DNA from 4 places in the Rhizobium sp. P44RR-XXIV genome. Region 1 is predicted to be linked to each of the others. Evidence: riboswitches for the same ligand, from Rfam matches in the RefSeq annotation. Region 1 holds a riboswitch; each other region holds the start of a gene.

Evidence for each region. Region 1 has a riboswitch for cobalamin ahead of metE (5-methyltetrahydropteroyltriglutamate--homocysteine S-methyltransferase). Riboswitches for the same ligand answer to the same signal wherever they lie in the genome.
Region 2: another riboswitch for cobalamin. It lies ahead of nrdH (glutaredoxin-like protein NrdH); the one in region 1 lies ahead of metE (5-methyltetrahydropteroyltriglutamate--homocysteine S-methyltransferase).
Region 3: another riboswitch for cobalamin. It lies ahead of cobU (bifunctional adenosylcobinamide kinase/adenosylcobinamide-phosphate guanylyltransferase); the one in region 1 lies ahead of metE (5-methyltetrahydropteroyltriglutamate--homocysteine S-methyltransferase).
Region 4: another riboswitch for cobalamin. It lies ahead of BSK43_RS19295 (DUF1636 domain-containing protein); the one in region 1 lies ahead of metE (5-methyltetrahydropteroyltriglutamate--homocysteine S-methyltransferase).

Annotation. Positions count from the first base shown of each region.
Region 1 covers NZ_MPVZ02000029.1:1,537,632-1,545,174, forward strand. Annotated here, with positions in the region: gene BSK43_RS33005 (ABC transporter permease) at 1-460, shown strand, start outside; gene BSK43_RS33010 (ABC transporter substrate-binding protein) at 494-1,549, shown strand; gene metE (5-methyltetrahydropteroyltriglutamate--homocysteine S-methyltransferase) at 1,599-3,959, opposite strand; cobalamin riboswitch at 4,058-4,274, opposite strand; gene BSK43_RS33020 (methyltransferase domain-containing protein) at 4,371-5,222, opposite strand; gene BSK43_RS33025 (ABC transporter ATP-binding protein) at 5,227-5,991, opposite strand; gene BSK43_RS33030 (iron ABC transporter permease) at 5,988-7,025, opposite strand; gene BSK43_RS33035 (ABC transporter substrate-binding protein) at 7,027-7,543, opposite strand, start outside.
Region 2 covers NZ_MPVZ02000029.1:367,660-375,202, reverse strand. Annotated here, with positions in the region: gene nrdE (class 1b ribonucleoside-diphosphate reductase subunit alpha) at 1-1,341, opposite strand, end outside; gene nrdI (class Ib ribonucleoside-diphosphate reductase assembly flavoprotein NrdI) at 1,329-1,724, opposite strand; gene nrdH (glutaredoxin-like protein NrdH) at 1,736-1,957, opposite strand; cobalamin riboswitch at 2,209-2,429, opposite strand; gene BSK43_RS27790 (metallochaperone AztD) at 2,592-3,830, shown strand; gene BSK43_RS27785 (acyltransferase family protein) at 3,933-5,078, opposite strand; gene BSK43_RS27780 (LacI family DNA-binding transcriptional regulator) at 5,334-6,344, shown strand; gene BSK43_RS27775 (extracellular solute-binding protein) at 6,369-7,543, shown strand, end outside.
Region 3 covers NZ_MPVZ02000028.1:482,024-489,566, forward strand. Annotated here, with positions in the region: gene BSK43_RS19440 (cobyric acid synthase) at 1-1,333, shown strand, start outside; gene BSK43_RS19445 (chloride channel protein) at 1,330-3,126, opposite strand; cobalamin riboswitch at 3,306-3,703, shown strand; gene cobU (bifunctional adenosylcobinamide kinase/adenosylcobinamide-phosphate guanylyltransferase) at 3,840-4,364, shown strand; gene cobW (cobalamin biosynthesis protein CobW) at 4,370-5,419, shown strand; partial or broken gene cobN (cobaltochelatase subunit CobN) at 5,429-7,543, shown strand, end outside.
Region 4 covers NZ_MPVZ02000028.1:448,655-456,197, reverse strand. Annotated here, with positions in the region: partial or broken gene BSK43_RS19315 (mechanosensitive ion channel family protein) at 1-2,371, opposite strand, end outside; gene BSK43_RS19310 (iron ABC transporter permease) at 2,662-3,648, opposite strand; gene BSK43_RS19305 (ABC transporter substrate-binding protein) at 3,740-4,699, opposite strand; gene BSK43_RS19300 (ABC transporter ATP-binding protein) at 4,720-5,502, opposite strand; gene BSK43_RS19295 (DUF1636 domain-containing protein) at 5,512-5,922, opposite strand; cobalamin riboswitch at 6,030-6,247, opposite strand; partial or broken gene BSK43_RS19290 (FAD/NAD(P)-binding protein) at 6,405-7,543, opposite strand, start outside.

The DNA.
Region 1 (7,543 bases):
GGCGAATGCACTACCTCGTGTCGTGCTGGCCCCGATTTTCGCCCTTTGGTTTGGTCTTGGCATCTGGTCCAAGGTCGCCCTCGGCATCACGCTTGTCTTCTTCATCGTCTTTTTCAACGTCTACCAGGGCGTCAAGGAAGTCAGCCAGCCTGTCCTGTCGAATGCGCGGATGCTTGGCATGAACGAGCGCCAGTTGCTGCGCCATGTCTACCTGCCCTCGGCATTGTCCTGGGTATTTTCCAGCCTGCATACTTCCGTGGGCTTTGCGGTCGTCGGCGCTGTTGTCGGCGAATATCTGGGCTCGGCTGCCGGCCTCGGCTACCTGATCCAGCAGGCGGAAGGCGTTTTCGACGTGACGGGCGTCTTTGCCGGCATGGTCGTGCTGACGGCCTTCGTCCTGATCGTCGATTGGCTGGTGACCGTGGCCGAACGCCGGCTACTCGCCTGGCGCGGCCAGTAGAACACATAGAATGAGGAAATGGAGGAGGACGACATGGAACGCAGGACATTTCTGATCGCAACGGCAAGCCTCGGCATCGGGGCTTCGCTCGGCGGCATTCTGCCGGCGGCGGCACAGGATGCCAAACCGGAGAAGCCCGATCTTCTGATCGGCGTCGGCGGCAAGCCGTTGCTCTACTATCTGCCGCTGACGATCGCCGAGCGAAAGGGCTTCTTCAAGGAAGAGGGCCTGAACGTCACCATCAATGATTTCGCCGGCGGCTCGAAGTCGCTGGAAGGCCTGATCGGCGGTTCGCTCGATGTCGTGGCCGGCGCCTATGAGCATACGATCCGCATGCAGAACAAGGGACAGGACATCGTCGCGATCTGCAATCTCGGCCGTTTCCCCGGGATCGTCATCGCCGTGCGCAAGGAGCTTGCTGGCGAGATCAAGTCCATGGCCGATATGAAGGGCCGCAAGATCGGCGTGACCGCACCCGGCTCATCGACGGCGCTGATGTTCCAATATGCCATGCTGAAGAACGGGCTGAAAGTCGACGACGCGTCGCTGATCGGCGTCGGGGGCGGCGCCGGAGCGGTCGCGGCGGTCAAGAGCGGACAGATCGACGGGCTTTCGCATCTCGATCCGGTCATCGCGCAATTGCAGTATGACGGCGATATCACCGTGCTGCTTGATACCCGCACCGAAGCCGGCACGCGCGCGCTCTTCGGAGGTCCCAATCCAGCCGCCACCGTTTATATCAAACGCGAATTTGCCGTGGCCAATCCGATAACGACGCAACGGACGGTCAATGCCTTCATGAAGGCGCTGAAATGGCTCGGGACGGCGAGCCCCGAGGATGTCGCCGGCGTCGTGCCCGAGGAATACCTGCTCGGCAATCGCGATCTCTATATGCAGGCCTTCAAGAATTCGAAGGAAATGTATTCGCCTGACGGCATGGTCACGAAGGAAGGCTATGATTCGATGATGGGCGTCCTGAAGACGCTCGATCCGGAACTCGCCAATATCGATGTGCCTTTCGAGAAGACATTCGATCCGACCTTTGCCAAGGCGCAAAGACCTGATCGAAACGGCATCGAATGCGGATAAGTTGAGAGCCGGCTCACGCGAGCCGGCTCTCAATGTCTAGCGGAATGCCTTAGGCGATGACGGCGCGCTCTTCACTCCTGGCGTGCTCCAGCCGCAGGCTGCGGGCGGCTTCGACCATATTGACGAGCGCCGGCTTCACCTCTTCCCATTTGCGGGTCTTCAATCCGCAATCCGGATTGACCCATAGCTGGCCATCCTGAAGACGCCTGCGCGCCAGTGACAAAAGATCGGTCATCTCGCTGACGTCTGGAATGCGCGGCGAGTGGATGTCGTAGACGCCGGGGCCGATCTCGTTCGGATATTTGAAGTTCCTGAACGCATCGAGAAGCTCCATCTTCGAGCGAGACGTCTCGATGGAGATGACGTCGGCATCCATCGCGGCAATGGCGATGATGATGTCATTGAACTCCGAGTAACACATATGCGTATGGACCTGGGTCCCGTCCGCAACACCGCTTGAGCACAAGCGGAAGCTTTCGACTGCCCAATCGAGATAGGCCTGCTTGTCCTTGTGCCGGAGCGGAAGTCCTTCGCGAAGGGCTGCCTCATCGATCTGGATCATCTTAGCGCCAGCTGCTTCCAGATCGACGACCTCGTCACGGATCGCCAGAGCAATCTGCCGGCACGTTTCGCTGCGAGCGATGTCGTCGCGCACGAAGGACCAATTGAGGATCGTGACCGGTCCGGTCAACATGCCCTTCACCGGCTTCTGCGTCAGCGACTGGGAGTATTCCCACCAGCGAACGGTCATCGGGTTCGGCCGGGAAACGTCGCCGAAAATGATCGGCGGGCGGACATAGCGCGAACCATAGCTCTGCACCCATGCGTGCTGGGTGAAGGCAAAGCCCGATAGCTGCTCGCCGAAATACTGCACCATGTCGTTGCGCTCGAACTCGCCATGGACCAGCACGTCGAGGCCGATTTCTTCCTGCCAGCGAATGGTGGCTTCGGTCTCCTTGCGCAGGAAGGCTTCATAATCGACATAGCTCAGCGTGCCCTTGGCATGCGCCGAGCGAGCCCTGCGAACTTCCGGCGTCTGCGGGAAGGAGCCGATCGTCGTGGTCGGGAAGAGCGGCAGCTTGATCGTTTCCGCCTGCACCGACCGGCGTTTGGCGAAGGCGCTCTTGCGCTGTTTCATCGCGACATCGACCCCGGCAAGACGGCCGCGCACCAACGGGTCGGTCACTTTCGGCGAGGAGGCGCGTGCGGTGATGGCCCTGGATGCGGCTTCGACTTCCACTGAGACGGCAGCCTTTCCTTCGGCAAGGCCACGGCCGAGCGTCGCAAGCTCACCGAGCTTCTGGGTGGCGAATGCCAGCCAGCTCTTGAGGTCGGCATCGAGCGCCGTCTCAAGCTCCAGATCGATCGGAACATGCAGCAGCGAGCAAGATGCCGCCACCTCAACGCCTTCGACACCGCGAGCCGCCGCGACAGGCTGAAGGCGGTTAATGATCGAGGCCAGATCCGCCCTCCAGATGTTGCGGCCATCGATGATACCGAGCGACAGAACCTGATCCTTGCGAACGGCCTTCGCGACGTCATCGATTTGGCCCGGTGCACGCGTCAGGTCGACATGGACACCGGCAATCGGCAACTCGGCGATGGCAGCCAGATTGTCGGCAAGGCCGCCGAAATAGGTCGTCAGCATGATCTTCAGATCCGGCGCCGCCTCGGTCAACGCCTTGTAGGCGACCGAGAAGGCATGGCGCTCGCCCTCGGTCAGATCGAGAACGGCGATCGGCTCGTCGATCTGCACCCAGTCGGCACCGGCAGCGCTCAGCCGGCGCAGCAGTTCCTCGTAGACCGGAAGCAGTTTCGGCAGCAGGCCCAGCGGCTTGAAGGTTGCCGAGCGAGCCTTGGCGAGTTTCAGGAAGGTGACCGGTCCGAGAATGACCGGGCGGGTGTGAATACCGAGCGCCTTTGCCTCGAGGAAGTGATCGACAGGCTTCTGCGAGGTCAGCGTGAAGTCCTGGTCTTCGGCAACCTCGGGCACCATGTAGTGATAATTGGTGTCGAACCACTTGGTCATCTCAAGCGCCGGGACGCCCTGGCCGTGATGCGTATGGCCGCAATCGGCATGGCCGTCGCCCTGGCTGCCGCGCGCCATGGCAAAGTAAAGCGAAAGCGGCGCGTCGCCGCCCTTCCAGCCGTACACGGAGGGAATGGCGCCGACCATGACGGCGGTGTCGAGGACGTGATCGTAGAAGGAGAAATCGTTGGAAGGGATGCGGGTGATACCGCTATCGCGCTGAAGCGACCAGTTTTCAGCCCGGAGCTTGCTTGCGGTTTCGATGAGTTCGCTCTCGGGAATTTTTCCGGACCAGTAGGCTTCGAGCGCGAATTTCAGCTCGCGATGGCGACCGATACGCGGAAAGCCAAGAGAAGCGACTGGGACAGTTTTGGTTGGCATAGTCATACCCCATTGGTTGTGGGGGCATGGGTCAAGCGGACGCGTGCGGACGCGGCCAATATCGGCCAGCCGCAGCAACCACCGGGACACCCCGCCCGTGGACGTTATTTTGTTGTGGCAGGTCTCCTGGCTTGCGGGTCGTCGCCTTTGTCCGTCTTCCCAAGGCTCATCGCCTCAGTGACATGAATGGACATTGGCTCGCCGCTCACAGTTGCGGGGGCAGCCCCGGAATAGCCGATCTCTCGGCGCACCGGATTCCCTCTTAGCTCTGGAGCGAATAGATTGCCCCAGAGAACCATAACGCTAGGGATTTCGCACCAAGCGCACAAAATTGTCAATAGATATAAACAAATCTTTATATGTTTATTTGCTCCGGCTGCTCTCTCTAATCCAACCGGAAGCTAACCCGGATCATCGCGGCTGCGAGGTTGGTTCAAGGACCGGCCTGACCGCATCCACTGGATTTCGTTGCGGAAAATGGGTGGGGGTCCATGGCCGCATGCAGGTCAGAATAAAGCGCCGATAAACGAGGGTTCGAAGCTTGTTCCGCAGATTGGCATTCTTCCGCTGCGCCCTGGCAATAGGCCCGTGCGACTGGAGCTGAATGGCGGCAAAGCCCGCTGCCGACAGTAGCGGGGTCAATTCTTCCGAACGCAGGCCGCTGCCAAAAGGCAAGGCCTCCATGATGCGAGAATGGCGGCTGCTGAGAGCCCCGTCATAGTTCTGGTCAGCGCCGATAAAGCGGTCGATCAGCGAAATCAGCAGCCTTGCAATGTAGCCGCTCGGCTTCGGCTTGGCCCAATCGCCATCGAAGATTACAAGACGCCCGCCGGGCTTGAGCAGCCGAAACCATTCCTTGAGGGTTTCTTCCGGCTGCGTCAGCGTCCAGACAAGATGCCGGCAGACGATTGCATCATAGGCCGCATCCGGCTCCATAGTCTGTTCGGCATCGGCCAGCAGGAACCGAAGACGCGGCTTGCCCGCATGTTTCTTGCGCGCGACGGCCAGCATCGCTTCGGAAAAATCCAGCGCCGTCACCTCGTGACCGAGATCATGGATCAGCCGCGTCACCTCACCGGTGCCGCAGGCAAGCTCCAGAACACGCTTTGGCTGGGAGCCAAGCGCTGCGCGGATCGGCTTCTGCCAGGCGTCTGCCTCGGGGCCGGGTGCTATCCTGTGGCCGAAAGCAAGATCGAAGGTCTCCGATCGCTTCGACCAATAGTCCCTGATTTCTTCCTTGAGGTGGAAATTGGCACCGTCCATCAGATCAGCCCGCCATATATTGAATGTTGCAGCGACCGTGGACGGCGGACTTCTGGACATGGGCGCGTACGCCGAAGACCCGCTCGATCAGCTCCTGCGTCAAGACTTCCTCCGGCGGTCCGGCAGCCACCACCTCACCCTTCTGCAGCACGGCGAGACTGTCGCAGAACATCGCCGCCAGATTGAGATCGTGCAACGCGACGATGGAGGTCACGTCGAGCTTGGAAACCAGGCCCAGAATGTCGAGCTGATGCTGGATATCGAGATGGTTCGTCGGCTCATCGAGCAGCAATTCGCTCGGGGTCTGTGCCAGCGCCCGGGCAATATGAACACGCTGCCGCTCGCCGCCCGACAAGGTTTGCCAAAGCTGCCCGGCTCGATCCCTCATGCCGACGCGGGCAAGCGCATCGAAGACCGCAATATCGTCGCCAGCGCTCCAGGAGGAAAGCGGGCCGCGATGCGGTGTCCGCCCAAGACGCACGACATCGATGACCGTCACCTGCATGTCCGTCGTTGCCTGCTGCTCCACCAGCGCGACACGGCGGGCGATATCGCCACGCGAAATGGAGGCTATGTCGTCGCCACCGAGACGGATGACGCCGCTCTTCACCTTGCGGAGCCGGCAGATCAGCCGCAGAAGGCTAGATTTGCCGGAGCCGTTCGGCCCGAGGAGACCCAGCACCTTTCCCTTTTCCACCGTCAGGCTGATGCCGTTGACGATCAGCGTGTTGCCGGCGGCAAAAGTCACCTTGTCGACCGCGATGCTCATGCCGTCCTCCGGGCGCGATAAAGAATGATGGCGAAGGCCGGAGCGCCGAACAGCGCGGTCACTACACCGATCGGCAGGATCTGCTGGGGAATGATGATCCTCGAGACGATATCGGCGCCGACCATGAAGATTGCGCCGCCGAGTGCCGACGCCGGCAATAAGCGATCGTGATTGGGACCGACCATGAAACGGGCCGCATGCGGAATGACGAGCCCGACGAAGCCGATCGAGCCGACAATGCTGACCACCGCCGCCGTCATGAATGCCGTCGTTCCGAGCAGGACGATCTGCGCGCGGCGCACCGCTATGCCGAGCGAAGCCGCGGCATCGGTTCCGAAGACGAATGCATCCAGTACCCGGACATGCGCCATGCAGATGGCAAAGCCGATAACGGCGATCGGCCCGGGCAAATAGACATCCGGCCACCGCACGCCGCTCATCGAACCCAGCAGCCAGAACATGACGCCCCTCGCCTGCTCGGCATTGGCCGATGTGGTGACGATATAGGAGGTCAGCGCATTGAAGAGCTGCGAGCCGGCGACGCCGCAGAGAATGATGCGCTCGCTGGTGCCGCCGACACCTGCCGCCAGCAGGCCGACAAACAGAAATGCTACAACCGCGCCGATGAAGGCACCGCTGGAAAGAGTGAGGATTCCGTAGCCGAGCCCGAGGATCATGATGCAGACGGCACCCGTGGAGGCGCCGGCCGAAATGCCGAGCACATAGGGTTCTGCGAGCGGATTGCGCAACAACGCCTGCAGGATCACGCCACTTAAGGCCAGCGATGCACCGGTGCTTGCGGCAACGAGCGCCCGGCTCAGGCGATAGTCCCAGACAATGCCCTGATGAATCCGGCTAAGCTCGAAATCCGTTCCGAGCAGCCGGTTCGCAACTGCCTTGGCGGTCGTCGACAACGGGATCGAAATCTCGCCGATCGAGACCGCAAGGCTGATCATGAATGCCAGAAACACCAGCGCGGCCATGGTGAGCGCCAAAAGCGCCCACCTCTGCCGCCGTTCTGCAATCAGGCGCATTCTACTCTGCCAGGCCGAAGGACTTGATGCCCTTGGCCAGCGTCTCGATGCCATCGATGGTGCGGATGGTCGGGTTCATCGACTGCGCATCCATCATGACGAAATGCTTGTTCTTGACCGCGTCGAGCTGGCTGGTGACCGGATCCTTCTGGAGGAAGTCGAGCTTGACCTTCGGGTCGTCGGCGGCGTAGCGGCGGCGATCCATGGTCGCGATGACGATGACGGCGGGATTTGCCTGCGCGATCGTTTCCCATCCCACAAGCGGCCATTCCTCCTCGGTCGTCACGACATTCTTCGCGCCGATCGTCTTCAGAATATAGGCCGGCGCGCTGTTCTTGCCCGCGATATAGGCGTCACCGTTCACTTCCTTGCTGGAAAACCAGAACACGATCGGCAGGTTCTTCGCCTGCGCACCGGAGATCGAAGCGACGGCATCGGCCTCGCGCTTCTTCAGCTGCGCGACCAGCGCATCGCCGCGATCTTTAACGTCGAAGATCTCAGCGAGTTCATCGATCTCC
Region 2 (7,543 bases), 1.2 Mb from region 1:
CGCCGTCAGCGCACGGATCGACATTTCGATCGTCTTGCCGAAATCCGGGCTGTCCATCGCAGCGGCAATATTGAGCGAGCCGAGGTTGCAGGAGATGTCCTTGCCCAAATGGGTATAGGAGAGGTCTTCGCTATATTCGCTGGCTTCGCTGACCTGCAGGATTTCCGAGCACAGATTGCTCATGGTGATGCGGCCGGCAACCGGGTTGGCACGGTTCACCGTGTCCTCGAACATGATGTAGGGATAGCCGCTCTCGAACTGGATCTCGGCGATCACCTGGAAGAAGTCGCGCGCCTTGATCTTCTTCTTGCGGATGCGGCTGTCGGCCACCATCTCGCGGTACTTTTCGGTCACCGAAATTTCCGTGAACGGCACGCCATAGACCCGTTCCACATCATAAGGCGAGAACAGATACATATCGTCGTTGTTCTTCGCGAGCTCGAAGGTGATGTCGGGAATGACCACCCCGAGCGACAGCGTCTTGATGCGGATCTTCTCGTCGGCATTTTCGCGCTTGGTATCGAGGAACCGCATGATATCAGGGTGATGGGCGTTGAGATAAACCGCACCTGCACCCTGCCTGGCGCCAAGCTGGTTGGCGTAGGAGAAGGAGTCTTCGAGCAGCTTCATCACCGGGATGATACCGGAGGACTGGTTCTCGATGTGCTTGATCGGCGCACCGGCCTCGCGAATATTGGTGAGAGACAGCGCCACGCCACCACCGCGCTTGGAAAGCTGCAGGGCGGAATTGATGGCGCGGCCGATCGACTCCATGTTGTCTTCGACACGCAGCAGGAAGCAGGAAACCAGCTCGCCGCGCTGCTTCTTGCCGGCATTGAGGAAGGTCGGCGTCGCCGGCTGGAAGCGGCCGGAGATGATTTCGTCCACCATATTGTGGGCAAGCTGCTCATTGCCGCGCGCCAGCGCCAGCGCAACCATGCAGACGCGGTCTTCATAGCGCTCCAGATAGCGCTTACCGTCGAAAGTCTTCAGCGTGTAGCTGGTGTAATATTTAAAAGCGCCGAGGAACGTCGGAAAACGGAACTTCTTCGCGTAAGCGTGATCGAAGAGATCGCGCACGAAATTGAACGAATATTGGTCCAGCACTTCCTGCTCGTAATAGCCCTCGGTCACCAGATAATCGAGCTTCTCCCGCAAGTTATGGAAGAACACGGTGTTCTGGTTGACGTGTTGCAGGAAATACTGCTTGGCCGCCATGCGGTCTTTGTCGAGCTGGATCTGCCCCTGCTCGTCATAGAGGTTCAGCATGGCGTTGAGCGCGTGATAGTCCAGTGCCGTTTCCGTGGCCTTTGCTGGCCGGTCGAGCGTTAGCGTGTCCAAAATCGTTCCAATCCGTGTCTGACATTCACGACATCATCGTCCGTACCCAGCAGCTCGAACCGGTAGAGGTACGGCACCTGGCATTTGGTGGAGATGATGTCGCCGGCGATACCGAAGGTCGCCCCGAAGTTGCTGTTGCCCGCGGCAATGACACCGCGGATGTTTGAACGGTTATTCGCATCATTGAGGAAGCGGATAACCTGCTTGGGCACGGCACCCCTGCCACCTTCACCACAATAGGTAGGGACAATGAGAACGTAAGGACGGGCCACTCGGAGCTCTTCTCCCGCATTGAGAGGAATGCGAGCGGCCGACAAGGCGAGCTTGGCAACGAAGCGATGGGTGTTCTCGGATCTGCTGGAGAAATAGACGATCTCGCCCACCGCCTGGTTCCTCAGGCGAGAGAGCTGATCATGTCAGGGCGGAAACCGGCCCAATGCTGCTCGCCGGCGATGACAACCGGTACCTGACGATAGCCGAGGCCCTGCACGAGCTCATAGGCTTCACTATCGGTGGACACGTCAATGATGGTGTAATCGATACCCTGGCGATCGAGAGCGCGGGTCGTCGCGGTGCATTGGACGCAGGCGGGCTTGCTGTAGACGGTAATGCTCATTGGATATCCTCGTATAGTGATAGGCGTGCAGATGCGTTCGGGCATTAGTCGATGCCCGTGTTGCAGGATGAAAAATGGAGACGGATGCGGTCGAAGACTGGCCGGTTAGAGGGCCGTCACTCGCGTAGCCGGTTATCGGTACTCAAAAACATGGACTTCACCCCGAAGTTATTCTTGCGGGATCTTCGCGGGAGCGAGGGTAACAGCAATCATGCCGCACAGATCCACGCTCGCCATCCGGACACCCCGCCCGTGGACGTTATGCTCGAGGCAGGTCTCCTGGCTCGCGGGTCGCAGCATTCAATCTCGCCTTCCCAAGACACAAGTGTCTCAGTGGCCATGTCGAACGAACGCTCGCCGCTCACAGTTGCGGGGGCAGCTCCGGCTTTGCAATCATCATGACCGCCGACCGAATTCCCGTCTTAGCCTCCAATCCTTGCGAATCGAAGGAACCTCGAACACTATATATAGTATATGAGGTTAAAATTGCGTCAACTGGTTCCGCGCGCCGCCACGGATTTCAATGTTGATAATATGTGGATAGCACCACCAAACCCTGCATCTGCAGGGCTGGACAACCGTGACGTTACTTTATAACAATTTCTATGTAATGTTATTACATAAAGGATCATTCATGTCCCGCTCCAATCCCGGTACTCTCCTTGCGGCCTCGTCGTTGGCCTGCGCATTGCTGTTTCCATTTCCGTCCGTCGCAGATGAAGAAAGCAAGACGGAACGCTGGAGATTATTCATCGCCGATCATAGCCTACCCGTCGTCCATGTCGTAGACCTCGAGAGCGGCAAGGAAATCAGCCGCTTCGACATCGACGGATATGCCGCACTTTCGCTGAGCCAATCCGGCAGGACAGTCTTTGCCGTACAGGGCGAAAAGAATGTGGTGCACGCGCTAGACACCGGCATATCGCTTTCCGACCATGGAGAGCATCGTGATATCGAGCTTTCCGATCCGAAATTGCGCTCGACGGTAATCAAGGGCGAAAAGCCTGGTCACGTTGTCACCCACGGCGACGATGTGGCGATCTTCTACGATCGCGGCGGTAAATTCGATCTCCTCTCGGAAGCCGACCTCACCAGGGACAAAGCCGACATCCGTGCATTCGGCACCACTGCCGCACATCACGGCGTTGCTGTCGCGATGGGCAGCCATCTCCTGGTGTCAGTGCCGAATATGGCCGCCCCCGTCAAGGATGGCGAATTGCCACCGCGCCTGGGCCTGCGGGTGCTCGACCGCAAAGGCGAGCAGGTCGGACAGGTGGAAACCTGCACCGGCCTACATGGTGAGGCGACATCCGCCCGGCTGGTTGCCTTCGGTTGCGAGGAAGGCGTCCTCGTCGTTCGCCCCGGCGGTATTGACGGCCCGAAGATCGAGATGCTCGCTTATGGTTCCGATATGCCGAAGGGCAAGGTCTCGACCTTGCTCGGCGGCACGTCCATGCAATTCTTCCTGGGCAATTATGGGGAACGGAACATTGTCCTCATCGATCCCGATAGTAAGGCCGAGCCCTACAAGCTGATCGAGTTGCCGACACGGCGTATCGACTTCGTGCTCGATGCGGCCGATCCACGCCACGCCTACGTCCTCACGGAAGACGGAAACCTGCATCGCATCGATGTGGTAGAAGGCGGCATCACGAAATCTGGAAACGTGACTGAACCCTACAGCAAGGATGGTCATTGGCGCGATCCGCGACCACGCCTCGCCATGGCAGGCAATCTCATCGCCGTTACCGATCCGCGCCATAGCTTGGTGCGTTTGGTGGATGGCGAGACGTTGAAGGAGATTCGCAGCATTCCCGTCGAGGGACAGCCCTTTGCAATTGTCGCGGCCGGCGGCTCCGGTGCAGTCCATTAAGGGCGGCGCGCAAGTAGTATCCACTCTATAAGAAGGGAGCCGGTCGCTCGGACCGGCTCTCCATTCCATCAAACAATGAGGAAATTCGAACCGGTGACCGCTTTAGGCGGTCCGCGCAGGAAACACGGCTTTCCAGGAAGCTTCCAAGCGACGCTTCAGCTCATATGACAGGGCACAGACTGCGAAGGTCGCAACCGCGATCGGTAGGAAAGACGATGCTGACAGCAGCCCTGCCCGATCCAGCTCATAGGCGATGAGCAACATGACCGTTTGGTGCAGCACATAATAGGTGAGAATTGCCTTGTTGAGATAACGGACAACGGCATTTTCGGACCTGCACCAAATTCTCGCATAGCCGAGAATCGCCACGATGGCACTCCATTGGAAGATGCCGCCGAACACTCTCCCCGTGGCCACACGCCAAATTTCGGGCGTATCCGACGGCAAGGCGGGAAAGAGCAATGTCAGACCGACCGCGCATACGACGGCCAGGATCATTGCCGGCCTTCGCATATGGACGATGGTATCCCAATAATCGTCGCGGCTTGTCATAATCGCGCCGAGCAGGAAGGACAGCAGGTAAGCGGCGTGGTTGTACCAATCGGTTACGATATCCAGCGTCGGCGGAAACGCCGGTCTCAGCAAAAGCTTGAGCAGAACGAAAAGCAAGGCCGGCATCATCAGCATCCAGCGACCCGATAGCCATACCGCCAAGCGATTTCCAACCGTAGACAACAGGTTTGGCCATATGGATACGGCAAGCGTTATCAGCGCGGTATACAGCCACAGATAGGCCAAATACCACAGGTGCTGCAGGCCAATCAGCACTGCCTGCCCGCCATTCGGTAAGGAGACCGGAGTGAAGGTCGCATAGTGCCAGAGAAGATCTGTAAAGCTGATGTCGACGCCCTGATCGGCACGCAGCCACACGTACATCTGCGGAGGAATCAGGAACAGAAGACCCAAAACGAAGGGCATCAGCAACTGCCGCGTGCGCGCACTCCGCAAAGCGTCAGGAGAATGCCGCTTCAACAGCATACCTGTCACAGCGCCTGAAATAAGGAATAGCAAAGACATGCGCCAGGGATGTGTCCACAGATGGATCACGTCAAAGACCGGCGAACTGTCCGGCGCCTTCAGCAGAAAGGTTCTCGAATTATACATCAAGCTGACGTGATAGAGGATCAGCAGCATAAACGCTGCAACCCTGACGAAGTCCAGATCGTGTCTGCGCGGCATCCCCAACATGATTTAGCATTCTAGATTGCAACCCTTAATGGATTGCAAAAAAGATCTCTACAAAATCAGGCCGAGTAAACACCGATGCAACTGAGCGTGCCGATCGCCCCTAGCGCGAAAGGCCCAATCATCATGACTTTGGCTCTTAAGCCGACCTCTGTTCGCGCGTGCCGATTATCCGATCACCACCATGCGGTGCTTGACAGCAAAATTTTGACCACTTATTGATACGTATCACTAATACGTATAACTAAATGGACGACGATGAACAGCCGAGCAACGCAAAAAGATGTCGCAAAGGCTGCCGGGGTCTCTCAGGCCACCGTCTCCATGGTGCTGAGCGGCGGCGGCGCGTCCATTCCGGCGGAGACATGGGAGCGGATCACAAAGGCCGCGAAAGATCTTGGTTATGTCCCGAACCGCTTCGCGCAAGCTTTGAAAACCAGCCGTTCGATGACAATCGCCTGCATCGTGCCCGATATCACCAACCCGTTCTATCCGTCGCTGATCCGCGGCATACAATCAATCGCCGACGGGCTGAATTACGATGTCATAACGGTCAATACCGACGGCACGCCGGAACGCGAGCGGCACTTTCTCGATTGGGCGCGGCAGGGAAGAGTGGACGGCGTGATCGGCGTCTTCTTCACCTTGAAGGCAAAGGACTTCAGTCCCCTGCTCGAAGCCGGCGTCCCCGTGGTGCGCATTGAATCATCGAAAAAACGCGGCGGGGAGATCCCCGTCGACGATATCTATGTCGACAGTCGCGCGGCCGCTCAGGCGGTGACGGAGTATCTGCTCTCCCTTGGGCACAAGCGCATTGCGCTTGTCGCCGGTCGCGGCGGTCCGCAGGCTCATCGGATCGAGGGGTATCGCACGGCACTGGCCGGGTTCGGTCATCCCGACCATGTCGTCATTGACGACGAGTTTTCCGAAATGGGAGGCATTCGCGCGGCCGAGAGCATCCTCGAGGGCGATTTTCAGCCGACCGCGATCTTCGCCGCAAACGACCTGATGGCGATCGGCGTGATGCAATCCCTGCGCGAGCGCCACATTCGGATCCCGGAGGACATCGCGGTCGTCGGTTTTGACGACATTTCTGCCGCCAAGCTCGTCACCCCGACGCTGACGACGGTCGCGCAGTTTCAGTGGAAAATGGGAGAACGTGCCGCGCAGACGCTCATGGAGCGCCTGCGCGGAGAGAAGACCGGTGCAGGAACCGCTGTCGAAATGCCCTTCGACCTCATCGTCAGGGGCTCGACGAACAACGAATAAAAGCAAATCGGGAGGAGAAAACCGATGCATAGACGTACAATTCTGAAGGCCGGCCTCGGCCTTGCCGCCATGCCATTCATGTCCCGCCTCGCATTTGCTGCGGATCAGAAACCCGTATCCTTCTGGTATGAGTCCGCGTCGCCGGAAAACCAGGATAATCTTAAGAATATCCTGGTCGATCCGTTCAACGCTGCTCATCCCGAGGACCTTTTGAGCATCGATTTCCGCGGCTCCGACCTCGACAAGCAACTGCGCGTCGCCATGCTGGCCAGCACCGGCCCCGATGTCGTCTTCACGGCCGGTCCGAGCTACGTTGCATCCATGGCCCAGGCTGGCCAATTGTTGCCTTTGGACGATTATGCCAAGAAATACGGGTGGAACGAGCGCCTGCTGCCGCTCTTCCTCGACCTCGGCCGTTATAACGGCAAGCTCTATGCCCTTGCCAAGACCTATGAAACCCTCGGCCTCTTCTACAACAAGACATTGTTCAGCCAGAACAAATGGAACGTGCCGGTGACACTCGCCGAATTCGAGGCACTTGCCGAGGAGATGAAGGCCAAGGGTCTTGTTCCCTTCGGCGCCGGCAATGCCGATTGGCGTCCCGCTAACGAGCATTACGTGTCAATCGCATTCAATTCGATCGCAGGCCCGGAGAATGTCTACAAGGCGCTGACGGGCGCCATCCCCTGGACCGATCCGGCTTTCGTGCATTCGATCGACAAGCTCGCCGAGTGGTGGGACAAGGGCTACTTCGGCGAAAACTACTTCTCATTGACGCTCGAGCAGGCCTTCGCCCAGGTCGCCACTGGCCAGGCCGGCATGGCTCCGACCGGCACTTGGAACTTTACCAACGTCCAGACCTACTTCCCGCAAAACAATGCAGAGCCGGGCTTTGTCGGCTTCCCCAGTGAAAAGGGCGACCCCATTTTTGCGCTCGGCATCGGCTCGACACTGTCGGTCAATGCCAAATCGAGCAATGCCGATGGAGCAGCCACAGTTCTCGACTACATTTTCTCGGATGACTATTACAGCAAGATCAATTCCGCCTGGCAGGGCGAATGGAACCTGCCGCTGGCCGATCTTTCCAAGGTCAAATTGTCCGACAAGGTGCTGCCTCTCTATGAGGAGGCAATGAAGGAACTGTCTGCCGCCGTCAGCGACGGCAAGTATGGCTATACGACCTGGACCTTCCTTCCGCC
Region 3 (7,543 bases), on a different contig from region 1:
CATGTCCAACAATGCGGCCGTTGCCGAGGACGGTGGCGAGATCGGCCGTGCCCAGTGGCTGCAGTCGCTGGCGGCACGCGTTCCTTCATCCGTACACATGAACCCGGTGCTGCTGAAGCCGCAGTCGGATGTCGGCAGCCAGATCATCGTGCAGGGAAAGGTGTGGGGCCACGCCAAGGGCAGGGATTATCAGGCGCTCAAGCCGCAATTGCTCGGAGCGGTATTGGAAAGCTTTGCCGCGATCCGCGCGGGGACCGACCTTGTCATCGTCGAGGGGGCGGGTTCACCGGCCGAGATCAACTTGCGACGAGGCGACATCGCCAATATGGGCTTTGCGACACGCGCCAACGTTCCGGTCGTGCTGGTCGGCGATATCGACCGCGGCGGTGTGATCGCGTCGCTGGTTGGCACCTATCATATCTTGCCGGAAGAAGACCGGCGGATGATCCGTGGCTACATCATCAACAAGTTTCGCGGTGACGTCTCGCTGTTTGCAGAGGGCATAGACGTGATCGGCGGCTTTACTGGCTGGCAGTGCCATGGCGTCGTGCCATGGCTGAAGGCAGCCGCCCGGCTCCCGGCCGAGGATTCCGTCGTGCTGGAACGGCTGGCGCGCGGTTCGTCCGGCGCCTTGAAGATTGCCGTGCCGATGCTCTCGCGTATCGCCAATTTCGATGACCTTGATCCGCTGCGGGCCGAGCCCGACGTCGATCTCGTTTTCGTGCGTCCCGGTGAACGTCTGCCTGTCGATGCGGGGCTCGTGGTTCTGCCGGGATCGAAGTCAACCATCGGTGACCTTTTTGATCTGCGCGAGCGGGGATGGGATCGCGACATCACCGCGCATGTGCGTCGGGGCGGCCGCGTCATCGGCATCTGCGGCGGCTATCAGATGCTTGGCCGCATGGTCTACGATCCGCATGGTATCGAAGGCTCTGTGACCGAAACGCCTGGTCTGGGCCTGCTCGATATCGAGACGGAAATGGCGCCGGAGAAAACAGTCCGCAACAGCCTAGCCCTCTCCAGGGAATACGACGTGCCTCTATCCGGTTATGAAATCCATCTGGGCGTGACCAGCGGCGCGGACTGCGAGCGGCCCTCGACTGTCATCGATGGGCGGCCGGATGGTGCGCTGTCACCAGATGGGCGCATCATGGGGACTTACCTGCACGGGCTCTTCGGCAGCGATGCGTATCGTGCAAAGTTGCTCGAAAGCTTCGGTCTCAGCGGCGAGCGGACCGACTATCGCGCCGGCGTCGACGCAGCACTCGACGAGATCGCGATCGAGCTCGAGAGCGTGCTTGATCCCGCCTGGCTCGATAGTCTCGTCAATTAAAGCTCCCCGGAGACTTCGCGGCGCCGACGGTCGAGTTCTTCGCTGTAGCGGCGCAACGTATAGCTTTCGGTCAGCAATCCCACGACCTTGCGTTCAATCAGATCGTTGACTACCACGAGCGCTTCGCTCTTGGTTTGCTCAAACATGGCGGCGGCCTGCTTGGCGTTCATCTGCGGCTGCAGGAATTCGGCGCGCAGGCGGATGAAGTCTGAAAGGCCATGTTCCTCGTCATCCTTCTCGACCGGGCTCGCATAGACGTCCGGCACCAGCACCATGCCGGAGTATTTCTCCTTCTCGTCGATCAGGATGACGCGCTGCGCCGAGCCGATCGGGAAGGACTTCCGGAACTCCTCGATGCTCATTCCGACGTCAGCCGTATGCACATCGGGGCGCATCATGCGGGCCACGGTGAGGTTGCGGATCCAGCCGACGTCGTGGGCGCTGCGGATGCTTTCGCCGCGCAGATGGAAGCGCCATGTGGCGAAAGAGTAGCCGAAGGTCGTGCGCACCACGAGAGAAGAGGTGATGACGGCAGCCAGCACCAGCGCGGTGATCGGGAAGTCGCCGGTTATTTCCAGCGCCAGGAAGGTCATCGTCAAGGGGCCGCCGATGATCGAGACAGCAAGCGCACTCATGCCGACCACGGCATAGACGACCGGCGTCAGCGTGGCGTGATCGAAATAGGGGGCGCAATAGGCAAAGATTTTGCCCAGCAGCGCGCCCATGAACAGCGACGCGAAGAACAGACCACCTCTGAAGCCGGAACCGATCGACACCGCCGAGGCGAGGGATTTCAAGACGAAAAGGCTGACCAGCGCCCAGAGGGTGACGTCGCTGGAGAGATTGAGATGCAAGGCGCCATGGCCGGCTGACAGAACCTGAGGCGATATCAAGGCGAGCAAGCCGACGAACAGGCCGCCAAGCGCCGGGCGGAAGGGCGGCGCGATGGAACTCTTGCGCGCCAGTTCCTCAACCCAGGCAACGCCCTGCATGATCAGGATGCCGATGCCGGCGCAGAAGGCGCCGAGTAAGACAGCAGGCAGGTAATCCGCCGGCACGATTGCGCCGAAATGGCCGATATCGATGGCAAAATCGTCGCCGGCGAGCAGCCTTGCGATCATCGTCGATATCAGGGCGGAGACAACGACAGGCGTCAGGGTCAGGATGGAATAGGTGCCGATGATCAGCTCGAAGGCATAGAAGGCGCCGGTCAAGGGGGCGTTGAAGGCGGCGGCGATGGCGCCGGCCGCACCGCAGCCGACAAGCATACGCAAGTCCGCGCGGCGCATCTGCATCTTGTAGCCGAACTTCGAGGCGATGCCGGCGGCAAGCTGCGTATAGCCGGCCTCAAGCCCGACAGAGGCGCCGAAGCCGTTCGAAATCAGGTTCTGCACGGCGACGATGATGCTATCGGTGAGCGACATGCGCCCGCCATGCAGCGCATTGGCTTCGATCGGGTCGACCATCGGTTTTTTGCGGGTGCGGGACAGAATGTAGAGCAATATGCCGAGAATGATGCCGCCTGCCACCGGTGCTATCAGCAACACCGACTTGTCGGGTATAGCCACTGCCGCCGAGCTTAGGCGTTCATAATCCGTAATCCCGTAGATGAGGCTGTGCAGCTTGCGGGAGACGAAGCTCATGGCCGTCACGGCGCAGCCGGATACGACGCCTACGAGCGCGCCGGCGAAAACGAGTCCTAACTCACCACGACGCAGTAATGCTCTAAATCGACCAAGATCGAATAGGGCCGAGAACACGCCGAGGCGACGGGGTTGGAATTTCTGCAACATTGGGAGCGGACGACACGTTTCTTCTAGAAGATGAGGGCTTAACCTCTATAAACTCCTAACATCAAAGAAATGCGGCAAAAAGACCGGCGTTTTCAGTGATTATGCGGCAAGTTCGCGGCTGGAACATGCAATGTCGCATCCATGTCGTTGATTGACTTGAACTAAGTGAAAGCCTAATCATTGCCGGCATAACGAATGGTTCCTGAGCGGCGATCTGCCGCATGGGATGAAAAGGGAATGTGACGGGACGGACCCAAGCCGGGCGTTCTCATCACAGCCGACCCCGCGACTGTAGAGCGGTCAGGGTCTTTCGTCCGGTTTGATGGCCATCCCGCCGATGGTTCGCATGGTGCGAACAGGTGGAGCAACGTCAAGCCGGAAAAGCCACTGGTGTGGCATCATGATCTACCGGGGTTGGACGCCTCTATTGTCTACGAATCGTCCGCCTTTTCATGATGTCTTGCCGGGAAGGCGAGAAAGATCCGCTGGTGTACGATCGGGGGCGACCGGTTTCGGTCCGCCCCCGTCGCACCACTATCCGCGAGCCAGGAGACCTGCCATACGTGCCGGGCGCAGAGCCTTTCCAGGGACATTGGTTCCGCTGCCAGCACGGAGGTTGTCATGGCGAGAAACGAGTTTTGGGCGTGCAGTCGCCCCTTTTTCGGATTTGGCCGGATTCCGCCTTTGCCCGCTGCTGCGAGCGAGAACAACGCATGTCCGCTTTGAATTCCCAAGCCACATTCGTCCTCGGCGGCGCGCGCTCCGGCAAATCGCGATTCGCTGAAACGCTGGTTTCGGACACCGGGCTGGAGCGCCACTACGTGGCGACAGGGCAGGCTTGGGATGACGAGATGCGCGATCGGATCGCGCAGCATCGCGCCGACCGTGGCGATCTCTGGCAGACGCATGAGGAGCCGGTCAATCTTGTCGCGCGGCTGGCCGCGATCGACGCCGACGGTCGCGCCGTGCTGGTGGATTGCCTGACGCTCTGGGTCACCAATTTGATGATGGCCGAGCGGGATATGGCAACCGAGTTTGCCGCTCTTACCGAATTTTTGCCGAAGGCACGATCGCGGCTCGTTCTCGTCTCCAACGAGGTCGGGCTCGGAATCGTGCCCGAAAATCGCATGGCGCGCGAATTTCGCGATCATGCCGGCCGACTGCACCAGATGGTCGCGGCGGCGAGTGCCGAAGTTTATTTTATCGCAGCGGGATTGCCGCTGAAAATGAAGGGTTGATCCATATGAACCAGGAAAAGATTCCCGCCACCGTCATCACCGGCTTTCTGGGAGCCGGCAAGACGACGATGATCCGCAATCTCTTGCAGAATGCAGGCGGCAAGAAGATTGCCCTCATCATCAACGAATTCGGTGATCTCGGTGTCGATGGCGATGTGCTCAAGGGCTGCGGCGCGGAGAATTGCACGGAAGACGATATTATCGAGCTAACCAACGGCTGCATCTGCTGCACCGTCGCCGACGATTTCATCCCGACTATGACGAAGCTGCTCGAGCGCGAATCCCGCCCAGACCATATCGTTATCGAGACGTCGGGTCTGGCACTGCCGCAGCCGCTGGTCGCCGCCTTCAACTGGCCTGATATCCGCACCCACGTCACCGTCGATGGCGTCATCACCGTGGTCGATAGCGCCGCTGTGGCCGCCGGCCGCTTTGCCGATGATCACGATGCTGTCGAAGCCCGCCGCGTCGAAGACGATTCGCTCGATCACGAAAGCCCGATCGAGGAACTGTTCGAGGATCAGCTGACCTGCGCCGATCTCATCGTGCTCAACAAGACCGACCTGATCGATGTCGCCGGCCTCGGCCGCGTTCGTGCCGAAGTCGCGTCACGCACCGTCCGCAAGCCGACGATCATCGAGGCGAAGAATGGCGATGTGCCAGCTGCAATCCTGCTCGGCCTCGGCATCGGTACGGAAGGCGATATTGCCAACCGCAAATCGCACCATGAGCTGGAGCATGAAGACGGAACGCCGCACGATCACGACGAGTTCGACAGCTTCGTCGTCGAACTCGGCCCCATTGCCGATCCGGTTGCCTTCACCGAAGCGCTGAAGGACGTGATTTCCGAACATGACGTCCTGCGCCTCAAGGGCTTCGTTGACGTGCCCGGCAAGCCGATGCGCCTGCAGTTACAGGCCGTCGGCAGCCGCATCGATACCTATTTCGATCGTGCCTGGGCGCTCGGCGAGGCTCGCGCCACGCGCCTGGTCGTCATCGGCCTGCATGAGATGGACGAAGGGATCGTGCGCAAGGCGATCGAGGCCCTGGTCTAAGGCAAAGCCATGCATCTCCTGCTAGCCCAGAAGGGAACGATCAGCGACGGTGAGGAGGCGATCGATCTCGGCCAAACGCCAGGTGATATCCTTTTCCTGTCGGCCGCCGATACCGAGCTCGCGGCGATTGCCGCGGCGCACGGGCAGGGTGGCCGTTCCCTGAGGCTTGCGAGCCTGATGAGCCTCAAGCATCCGATGTCGGTCGACACCTATATCGACCGGACAGCGCGGCATGCGAAGCTGATCATCGTGCGGGCACTGGGAGGTGCAAGCTATTTCCATTATGCGCTGGAGGCACTGCATGCCTGCGCCGCGCGCTACGGCGCGGCGATTGCCGTGCTGCCGGGCGATTCAAAGCCCGATCCGGGGCTGACGCCATTTTCCAATGTCGCGCTCGATGATCTCAATGCGCTCTGGTCCTATCTGATCGAGGGTGGGGAGGCGAATTCCAGGGCGTTTCTGGCCTATGCCGAGGCGATGCTTTCCGGCGCCGAGAAGCCGATGCCCGCCGCCCCCTTGATGAAGGCCGGCATCTGGTGGCCGGGCAAAGGTGCGATCGGGATCGAGGAGTGGAGGAGCCTTTCCAACGCGGGGATGGTAGTCCCGGAGGGACTCGAACCCCCGACAATTGCGGTCTCCTTCTATCGTGCGCTTGTACAGAGCGGTGAAACCAGGCCCGTCGAAGCGATGATCGAAGCGCTTATCGGCGAAGGTATGCGGCCGTTGCCGGTCTTCGCTTACAGCCTGAAGGATGCGGTTTCGGTCGGCATTCTGGAGAGCGTTTTTGCCGAGTTGAAGCCGGATGTTGTCGTCAATACCACGGGCTTTGCGGTGTCTGCACCAGGTGCAGATCGCCAACCGACAGTTTTGGAATCGAGCGAGGCGATCGTCCTGCAGGCAATCTTCTCCGCTTCGTCAAAAGAGGCCTGGGAGGCATCGTCGCAGGGACTTTCCGCGCGCGATCTCGGCATGAATGTCGCGCTGCCAGAGGTCGACGGACGCGTGCTTGCCCGTGCCGTATCGTTCAAGGCGGCGGCGCGTTACGACGAGCGGGTCGAGGCAAACATTGTTGCCAGCGAACCGCTTGATGATCGCATGCGCTATACGGCGCGGCTGGCCGCAAACTGGGCTCGATTGCGCAATGCGCAGCCGTCCGCCCGGCGTGTCGCGCTTGTTCTGGCGAATTACCCGAACCGGGACGGGCGACTAGGTAACGGCGTCGGGCTCGATACTCCCGCCGCACGATCGAAGTTCTGAGGGCGATGCAGGCGGCAGGCTATCCTGTAACCGACGTGCCGGAAGATGGTGACGCGCTGATGCGGCATCTGGCGGATGGCCCTACAAATTCAGGGCATGACGGCCGTGTTGTTCGCGAAAAGCTTTCCTTCAGTGAATACAAAGATTTCTTCTCATCGCTTCCGAAGCAGATTCAGGATGAAATTACGGATCGTTGGGGAGATCACGAGGCAGATCCTTATGCCCTGGACGGCTCCTTTGCCCTGCCATTCACGCGCTTCGGCAATGTGCTTGTCGGCATCCAGCCGGCGCGCGGCTACAATATCGATCCGAAGGAGAGCTACCATTCTCCCGATCTTGTGCCGCCGCACGGCTATCTCGCCTTCTATGCTTTTCTGCGCCGATCCTTCGATGCCCATGCCGTTATCCACATGGGCAAGCATGGCAATCTCGAATGGCTGCCGGGCAAGGCGCTGGCGCTCTCCGAAACCTGCTATCCCGAGGCGATCCTCGGGCCGCTGCCCAATCTCTATCCGTTCATCGTCAACGACCCCGGCGAGGGCACGCAGGCCAAGCGCCGCACCAGCGCTGTGATCATCGACCATTTGACGCCGCCGCTGACACGTGCCGAAAGCTATGGCCCGTTGAAGGATCTGGAGGCACTGGTCGACGAATATTACGAGGCGTCGGGCGGCGATCCGCGCCGCATTCGTCTGCTGCGCAAGCAGATTTTGCACCTCGTCGCCGATATCGGCCTCGATCAGGATGCCGGCATTGCCAAGGGCGAAGGCGAGGATGAGGCGTTAAAGAAACTCGACGCCTATCTTTGCGACCTCAAGGAAATGCAGATCCGCGATGGCCTGCACATTTTCGGCGTCTCGCCATCCG
Region 4 (7,543 bases), on a different contig from region 1:
CCTTCCTCGCGGAAACGTTTGAGGATCTGGATGCGCAGATTGTTGCGAATCTCCATACCGTCGGAAAGATCGGACAGATAGAAACGCATCTCGAAATCGAGCGATGACGGGCCGAAGCGCAGGAACTCGACATGCGGTTCCGGATTTCTCAGCACCTTCGGCACGCCGCGCACCAGTTCCAGCAGGATCTCCATGACCTTCTGCGGATCGGATTCGAAACTGACGGATACCGGGATCTCCGAGCGCGCCAACCTGTTGCGATGGGTCCAGTTGCCGACCGAGGCGTTGATGAGCTCGGAATTCGGCACGATGATCGATTGCTTGCGGAAGGTCTCGATCTCGGTGGCGCGTACCGAGATGCGCTTGACGATGCCTTCCGATGTGCCCGACACGATCCAGTCGCCGACCTTGAACGGCCTCTCGACCAGAAGGATCAGGCCGGACACGAAGTTCGACACGATATTCTGCAGGCCGAAACCGATACCGACGGAAAGGGCGCTGGCGACGAGCGCCAGGCTGGAGAGGTCTATGCCCGCGGCCGAAATGGAAATGATCGCCGCGACTGCGATGCCGAGATAGCCGATACCGGTCTTTACCGAATTGCGGACACCCAGATCCACCTGGCCGCGCGCCATGACGTTGCTGTCGAGCCAGCGCTGGAACCAGCGCGTCACCAGATAGCCACCGGCGAACAACAGGATGCCGGCGCAAATGCCGAGCAGCGAGATCGATATGTTGCCGATGCGGATCTCTGTGAACAGCCGGTAGGCGATGAGTTCGAGGTCCTGGATGTGGAAGCCCCAGGACAACAGGATTAGGGGAATGCCGGTGAGCAGCGCCACGGCATAAGTCGCAAGCCCGGCAATGAGCCCGCCCTGATCAAGCGCGACGTCACCGAGCTTGAGACGGCTTTCCAGAAAGCGCCCGATGATCGTCTCGGCAAAGACACCCTGCTTCGAGACCGCCTTGCCGAGCTGAAAGCCGAGATACATGGTCGCGATGACGGCACTCGTCACGATCATCTGCGTTGCCATGAAGCGGGCAAGGCCGACATAGCCGATGAACGAGATAAAGATGACCAATGCGCCGAGAATACGAAGGATGAGCGCCATGCCATGCGGCCAGCGGCGACCCGGAGCATCGGGATCGCCATTCTTGGCCAACATCGGTGAACCGAACGAGGCCGCAATCAGGATCAGGCCGATCAGCAGGGCAGCAAGGAAGCTTTTGGCAACCGTGACGACCACAGGCGATCCCATGGACTCGCTGATACGATCGAACACGTAGTCCAGCCCATTGACCACGGCCATGGCCTGCAGGCACCAGGTCAGCGAATGCGCGCCCTTGTTAGACAATTTGACCAGACGCCAATGCGGCCGGAACGGCGCGAATACAGCATTGCTGAGACTGCCGACGAAATAGACGAGACCGATGAAACCGAAAAGTGCCGCCAGGATCGGCGCGATATCCGGCCTGAGCACGTTGAAATTCGAAAGGAAGAAAAAGGACGTGACCAGAAATGCCGCGAGCGACAACGTGCGGATCAAGGTCGACCAGAACGCAACCGAAAGCCGGCTGATGTAGGGCGGGTTCTCGACGGCTTCGTCCTGAACGTAATAGCGATGGAACAACCGATAGCCGCCGGAAAAGATGATCAGGGCAGCGGCGATGGACAGGAAGACGGCGGCAAGCAGCGAGCCGAGCTTGGCTTTCAGCACGAAGCCGATCCAGCTGGTCACCGCATCCCTGAACGATATGCTCTCGTCGACCAGCGCCGATCCGGCATCCTCGAATGTCCCCGAGGAAATTTCCGTGCGCTTCAGCAATGTCTCGGTGAAGAGCTTGCGGCGCTTCTCCGTGAGCTGGATCGAAAGTCGATTGGCTTCCGCAGTCAGATTGTCGGCATCGAGTATCAGGGCGCTGATCTGCGAACGCTCAGCGTTCAGGCGCTCGCGCTCCTGCGTGACGATCGCGGCTTCCGGCGCTGCCCTTCCTTGGGGGCAGCCCCGAGCTGAGTCAGCCGCGCATCGATCTCCGTGTTACGGGGCTTCAGCCGCGTCGAAATTGCTGCAACGGAGCGATTGAGATCGTCTGCCCGACCCGAGAGCGCGACGAGCGTCTCATCGTCGCCACCCGGCTGCTTTGCGCTGTCCTGAAGGGATGCATATTCTTTCTTCGCCTTGTTGAGGTCGGTGACCGCGGCTTCCAGCAATCCATTGGCAAGCGGCTGGGGCTGTTGCTCTGTCTGCTGTGGCGGTTGCGCCGTCTGCTGATCTTGCGCGAAGGCATCCCGGCCCGCCAGCGGAACGGCGGCCATGATGGCGCTCAGTCCCAACAGAAACACGGGCAAGAGAAGGAGGCGGAAATTCAACAGGCGCAAGCAAAGCTCCTCGTCGCACATAAAATCATGAGCAATGGATGACCAGAATCGCCACGCAGAATGAAGACCCGAGTCGTCCTGATTGTGATTGCGAACTTCATAGTCTTTACGCGTACGCCTTGTAAGACAAAGAAAGGCGACACAAAGGCATTTCCCGCCTTATCAGGCTCTATCGCCCCGTCCAAGGCCGTACACCGTCCATTTTCACCTCGCCGACCCCGCAAGCATCGTGCATCGCCTGCGGGAAATAGGCCGCCGAAGTATCTTGGCAATGGCCTCGCTTAGCTCTGGCCCCTTCGCAAGATCAGGATGAAGGCTATGCCGCCGACCAGTCCGGTGACAATGCCGATCGGCATGTCTTCCGGCGCCATGATCAAGCGCGCGACGATATCCGCCCAGATCAGGATCAACGCTCCGAAGACAGCACTCAGCGGCACGACACGAACATTGTCGCCACCAGCAATCAGACGCACGAAATGCGGCACCATAAGCCCGATGAAACCGATAGCGCCGGAAAACGCGACCATTACGCCCGTCAGCAAGGCCGTGGTGACAAACAATAGCAGCCGGAACTGCTTGACCGCTATGCCCAGCGTCGTTGCCGTCTCATCGCCCATGGCGAGCGCATTCAGCTCCCTCGCCTTTGGAATAAGCAACACGAGGCAGAAGAACAATATGCCGGCCGGATAGACGAGGTGCTGCCATTGCGCCAACCCCAATCCGCCGAGCATCCAGAAGACCACAGTGTTAGTCGCCCGCGGATCGCCCAGGAAAATCAGCAGATTGCCGAGCGCGGTAAAGACGAAAGCGACAGCCACCCCTGAAAGGACCAACCTGTCTGCCGATTGGGATCGCGTCAGATGCGTGGTGAGGCCGACTGCCCCAGTCGCGAGCAGCGCGCCCGCGAAAGAAAACAACGGCACCGTCAACAGGCCGAGGATCAGCCCGGTATGCAGCAATGCCAGAATGGCACCGAATGCTGCCCCTGAGGAAACGCCGAGAAGATGCGGGTCCGCCAGCGGATTGCGCGTCAGGGCCTGAAGCACGGCGCCGGTGACGGCAAGCCCCGCCCCGACCAGCGCCGCCAGTATGACGCGCGGAAAGCGCACATCCCAGACGATACTCTCCTGGCCCTTCGACCATCCGACAATAAACATGCCTGCATGCAGTTTATTGCCGACGATCGACCACACGGTCGAAAATGGAATGGGCGCGGCCCCGAGCGAGACCCCGGCGGTGATCGACAGGACAAGGCCGATAGCGAGCAATGGAATGAGAATGGAGAGCTGAGGCGCATATTCAAATCTGTAAAAAGAGATCCGCCCACTGATGGACTGGACGGACCTGCATTGGCGACAATCACATCGCGTTCGGATGAAACGCCTTTGCCAGGGTCGCAATGGCCTCGATATTGCGCGGCCCCGGCGTCGCCTCGACATAGGGCAACACGACGAAGCGGTCGTTCTTGACGGCATCGATATTCTTGAAAGCCGGATTACCCTTGAGGAACGCGATCTTCTGCGCCGCAGTCACCTGACCATAATCGACGATGACGATGGCCTCCGGGTTCTTCTCGATGACCGGCTCCCAGGAAACCTCCGTCCAGCTCTTCTCGACGTCCTCCATGACGTTGATCCCGCCTGCGGCTTCGATCAACGCTGTCGGAATACCGTAGCGACCGGATGTGAACGGCTTTTCCTCGCCGGAGTCATAGACGAAAACGCGGGTCGGCTTGTCGACATGGCCGATCTTTGCCTGGATCTCGGCGAGCTGCTTGCGATAGCTCGCCACCAGTGCTTCCGCCCTATCCTCGACACGGAAGATCTTGCCGAGATTGAGCAGATCCACGAACATGTCGTCCATGGTCGGCTTGTTCTTCTGCATGACGAAGATGCAGGATTCCGTCAGCTCGTAGACCTTGATGCCGAAGGGCGCCAGCGTTTCCGGCGTGACCTCGCCACCGACCTTCATGCCATAGTTCCAGCCGGCGAAATAGAAGTCAGCATTGGCGCCGAGCAGCACTTCCTTGCTCGGATATTTCGGCGACAATTCAGGGAGTTCCTTGACGCCGTCGCGCAGCTTCTCGTCCAGGGTCTTCCAGCCGGAAATGCCGGTATAGCCGACCATGCGGTCCTGAAGCTTCAGGGCCAGCATCATTTCCGTCAGGTTGACGTCATTCGAAACCGCCCGCTCCGGGGCCTTGTCGAAGGTGACATCGCGATTGCAGCTGCGCACGGTGACCGGTTCGGCCATTGCTGCGCCCGCGAGAAATGTGCCCACCAGCAAGGCGGCGGCGGATAGGGAAAAACGAGAAAACATCAATGACTCCAATGATCGAATTATCTGAGGGAAAAGGAGAAGCGCCTGCTGTCGCCGCGATCAGCCTGATGCAGGCTGGCACCGACACGGAATGCGGAAGAAATATGTTCCACGGTGAGGACATCGTCAGGCTGGCCATGCCCCGTAAGCCGCCCGCAATCGAGCACGGCGACATGCGTGGCGAAATCGGCGGCCAGATTGATATCGTGAAGCGTGGTGATGATCGTCCGGCCAAGACCTTTCAGCAGCTCGAGTATCTCCAGCTGGTGACGGATATCGAGATGGTTGGTCGGCTCGTCGAGAATGATCAGCTCCGGCTCCTGCGCCAAAGCACGGGCGATCAGCGCCCGCTGCTTCTCGCCGCCGGAAAGCGAAATGAACTGCCGTGACGCCAGGCTATCCAGCTCCAGGCGCGCAAGCGCATTCACTGTTACCTCATGATCGCGCTCGCTCCAGCGCGCCATGCCCTTGCGGTGCGGAATGCGGCCCATCAGCACCACGTCCCGCACGCTGAAGGGAAAATCGCTCGGCGTCTCCTGCGGCACGACGGCGATGCGCTGTGCCGCCTGCCGTGGACCGAGGGACCAGAGGTCGACGCCATCAAGGCGCACGCTGCCGCGATGCGGTTTGAGACCGCGATAGAGGCAACGCAGCAGCGTCGACTTGCCGGCGCCGTTTGGGCCGATGATGGCCAATCGACCACCGGCTTCAATGGACAAAGTGATACCGCTGATGATGGGCATGCCTTTTTGGACACCCCAGGTGACGCCCTCAGCGTCGAGTCTTGCGCTTCCTTCCGGCATGGTCACCTCCTACTGCAGCGATACCGACTGACGCTCGGCCGAGACGATGGCGGCGGGAATGCGCGCCAAAGTCTTGCCCCCAAGCGTCCTCGGACGTTCGCTCTCACGCGTCAGTCCGTCGGGCCGGTCGCGATAGAGCTGCGCGAAGGAGACGAGCGCACCGATGTCCGCACCGTCCTCGATGTCACCGAAGAGGTACGTTGCTTTCGCCGTCGCCTGAAAGGAGACCGTGCAGGGCCGTTCGCAGCCTGCCATGCAGACGCTGCCTTCAAGGCTGAAATCATCGGAGAGCGCGCCAGCCTGGGCCATGGCCGCCTGCAGATGCTTCAAAAGATCGAGACCCGGCCGGCACGGCTTGCCGACATGACGGCAGCTGGTGCACACGGTGATCCGGTGCGTCGTTTCTCTTGCATTGTCCATGGAGTGCCTCCCGGAGATCTCGCCGGAGGCAAAGTCAATATAGGGCCAGCGGACGCAATGGCGTCCCCGCCCAACCACTGAATTTTCATCGGAACACCCCGTCCGTTGCGGTTGATATCGTCGATGGCAGGTCTCCTGGCTCGCGGGTCATAGCTCGTTCGCGCCTTCCCGGCTTGACGCCAGTGGCATGCTGCGAACGCGCTCTCCGCTTACAGTTGCGGGGGCAGCCACGGTTTTGGCCCCTGATGTGTAATCCGCACCGTGTTCCCTTTTCAGCCACCCGCCGGATTGCTCCGGCGGCAGCACCATCTGCGGCATTCATCTCATAGAAAGCGGAAGCGGGCAACGGCGATGTTCGTTTGTCCTGGGCGACAGTAATAGCATTCTTGTTACGTTATTACATAACTTATCACAAGTCGCTTTCTTCCGAAACGTCATCTCTTTTGGAAATGACGGACCTCATCTGGACATTCAAGAAACAGCTACACCGCCTTGCATTGCGGATGAAAACGCTCCGCCATGCTTTCGGCGGCCGCATAGGCCTGCGTCACGATCTCCGGCACCAGGTCGATATCCGGAAGACTGCCGAGCCCGAGCGGGCCGATGGCAAAAAGCCCTTCCGTCGTGCGGCCGTCCACCTCAAGCGCACCCGTCGCCTCGACGGCAAGACCGAGCCCGAGTTCGTCCGGCACGGCAAGACCGGCCTCGATCAGATTCCGCAATAGCGGAACACTGAGATCGGCTGACTGGCAGCGACAGTCGACCACGTCATCGGCATAGAGCTGCTCGGTGTCCTGTCGTCCGGCCGGCCTCAGTACCAACCCGGTCGGCGTGCGGCGGATCAGGTGGCCACGCCTGAGTAAGGTGTTGCCTTCGGCCAGCTCCTGTTGCAGGCGAACATGCAGCGCCTCGGGCAGCCTATTGCGATGGCTGTCGTAGAGCGCGCGAAGATGGCGATTGAACTGCTGCTTCTGGCCTGCGGGCAGCGAGCGCCAGAGCGAGCGCGCATGCTTGCGCAGACCGTTCATGATCGATTGCCAGCTCTGACCGTTAGCTTCCGCACCATCGCAAGCCTTGCGAATGAAACGGACGATCTCGCTCAGCTGATTGGGCATCTCGTCGGCGGGAAAGACCGGATCGGCATTGTTGCGCGTATGGCTCTGCGGCAGGAAACCGCGTCGCGAAACGATGGAGATCTGGCCGGTATAGCCATTGTCGCGCATCTGCAGAAGCCGGTCGACGACGCGCAGGCCGCTGCGAGCAGGATCGTGTGCGGCCGCGACACCAGGCGGCGCGCCCGCACTGTCGTCGGAATGTTCGCCAGGTCGCTGGCCGGTGATTGCTGGTCGGTCATGCCGTAGCCGGTAGCGAGTACGACCATGTCGAACGGCGCATTCGCGGCCCCGTCGCTGTCCACCACGAAACGATTGCCGCGAATACGGCGAACCCCGAAGACCAGCTCGCTGCTGACCTGCACCGTGACATCCCGTCGCGATGAGAAGGCCTCCGAAAATCGCTGATAGACATAATCGCTGAAAATGCTCTTCGGCACGAAGATCTGCAGAAAACCCGGGATCGCTGCCGGAACCGCGCTGCGGAAGGGCGCATTGGCGCTAAGCCA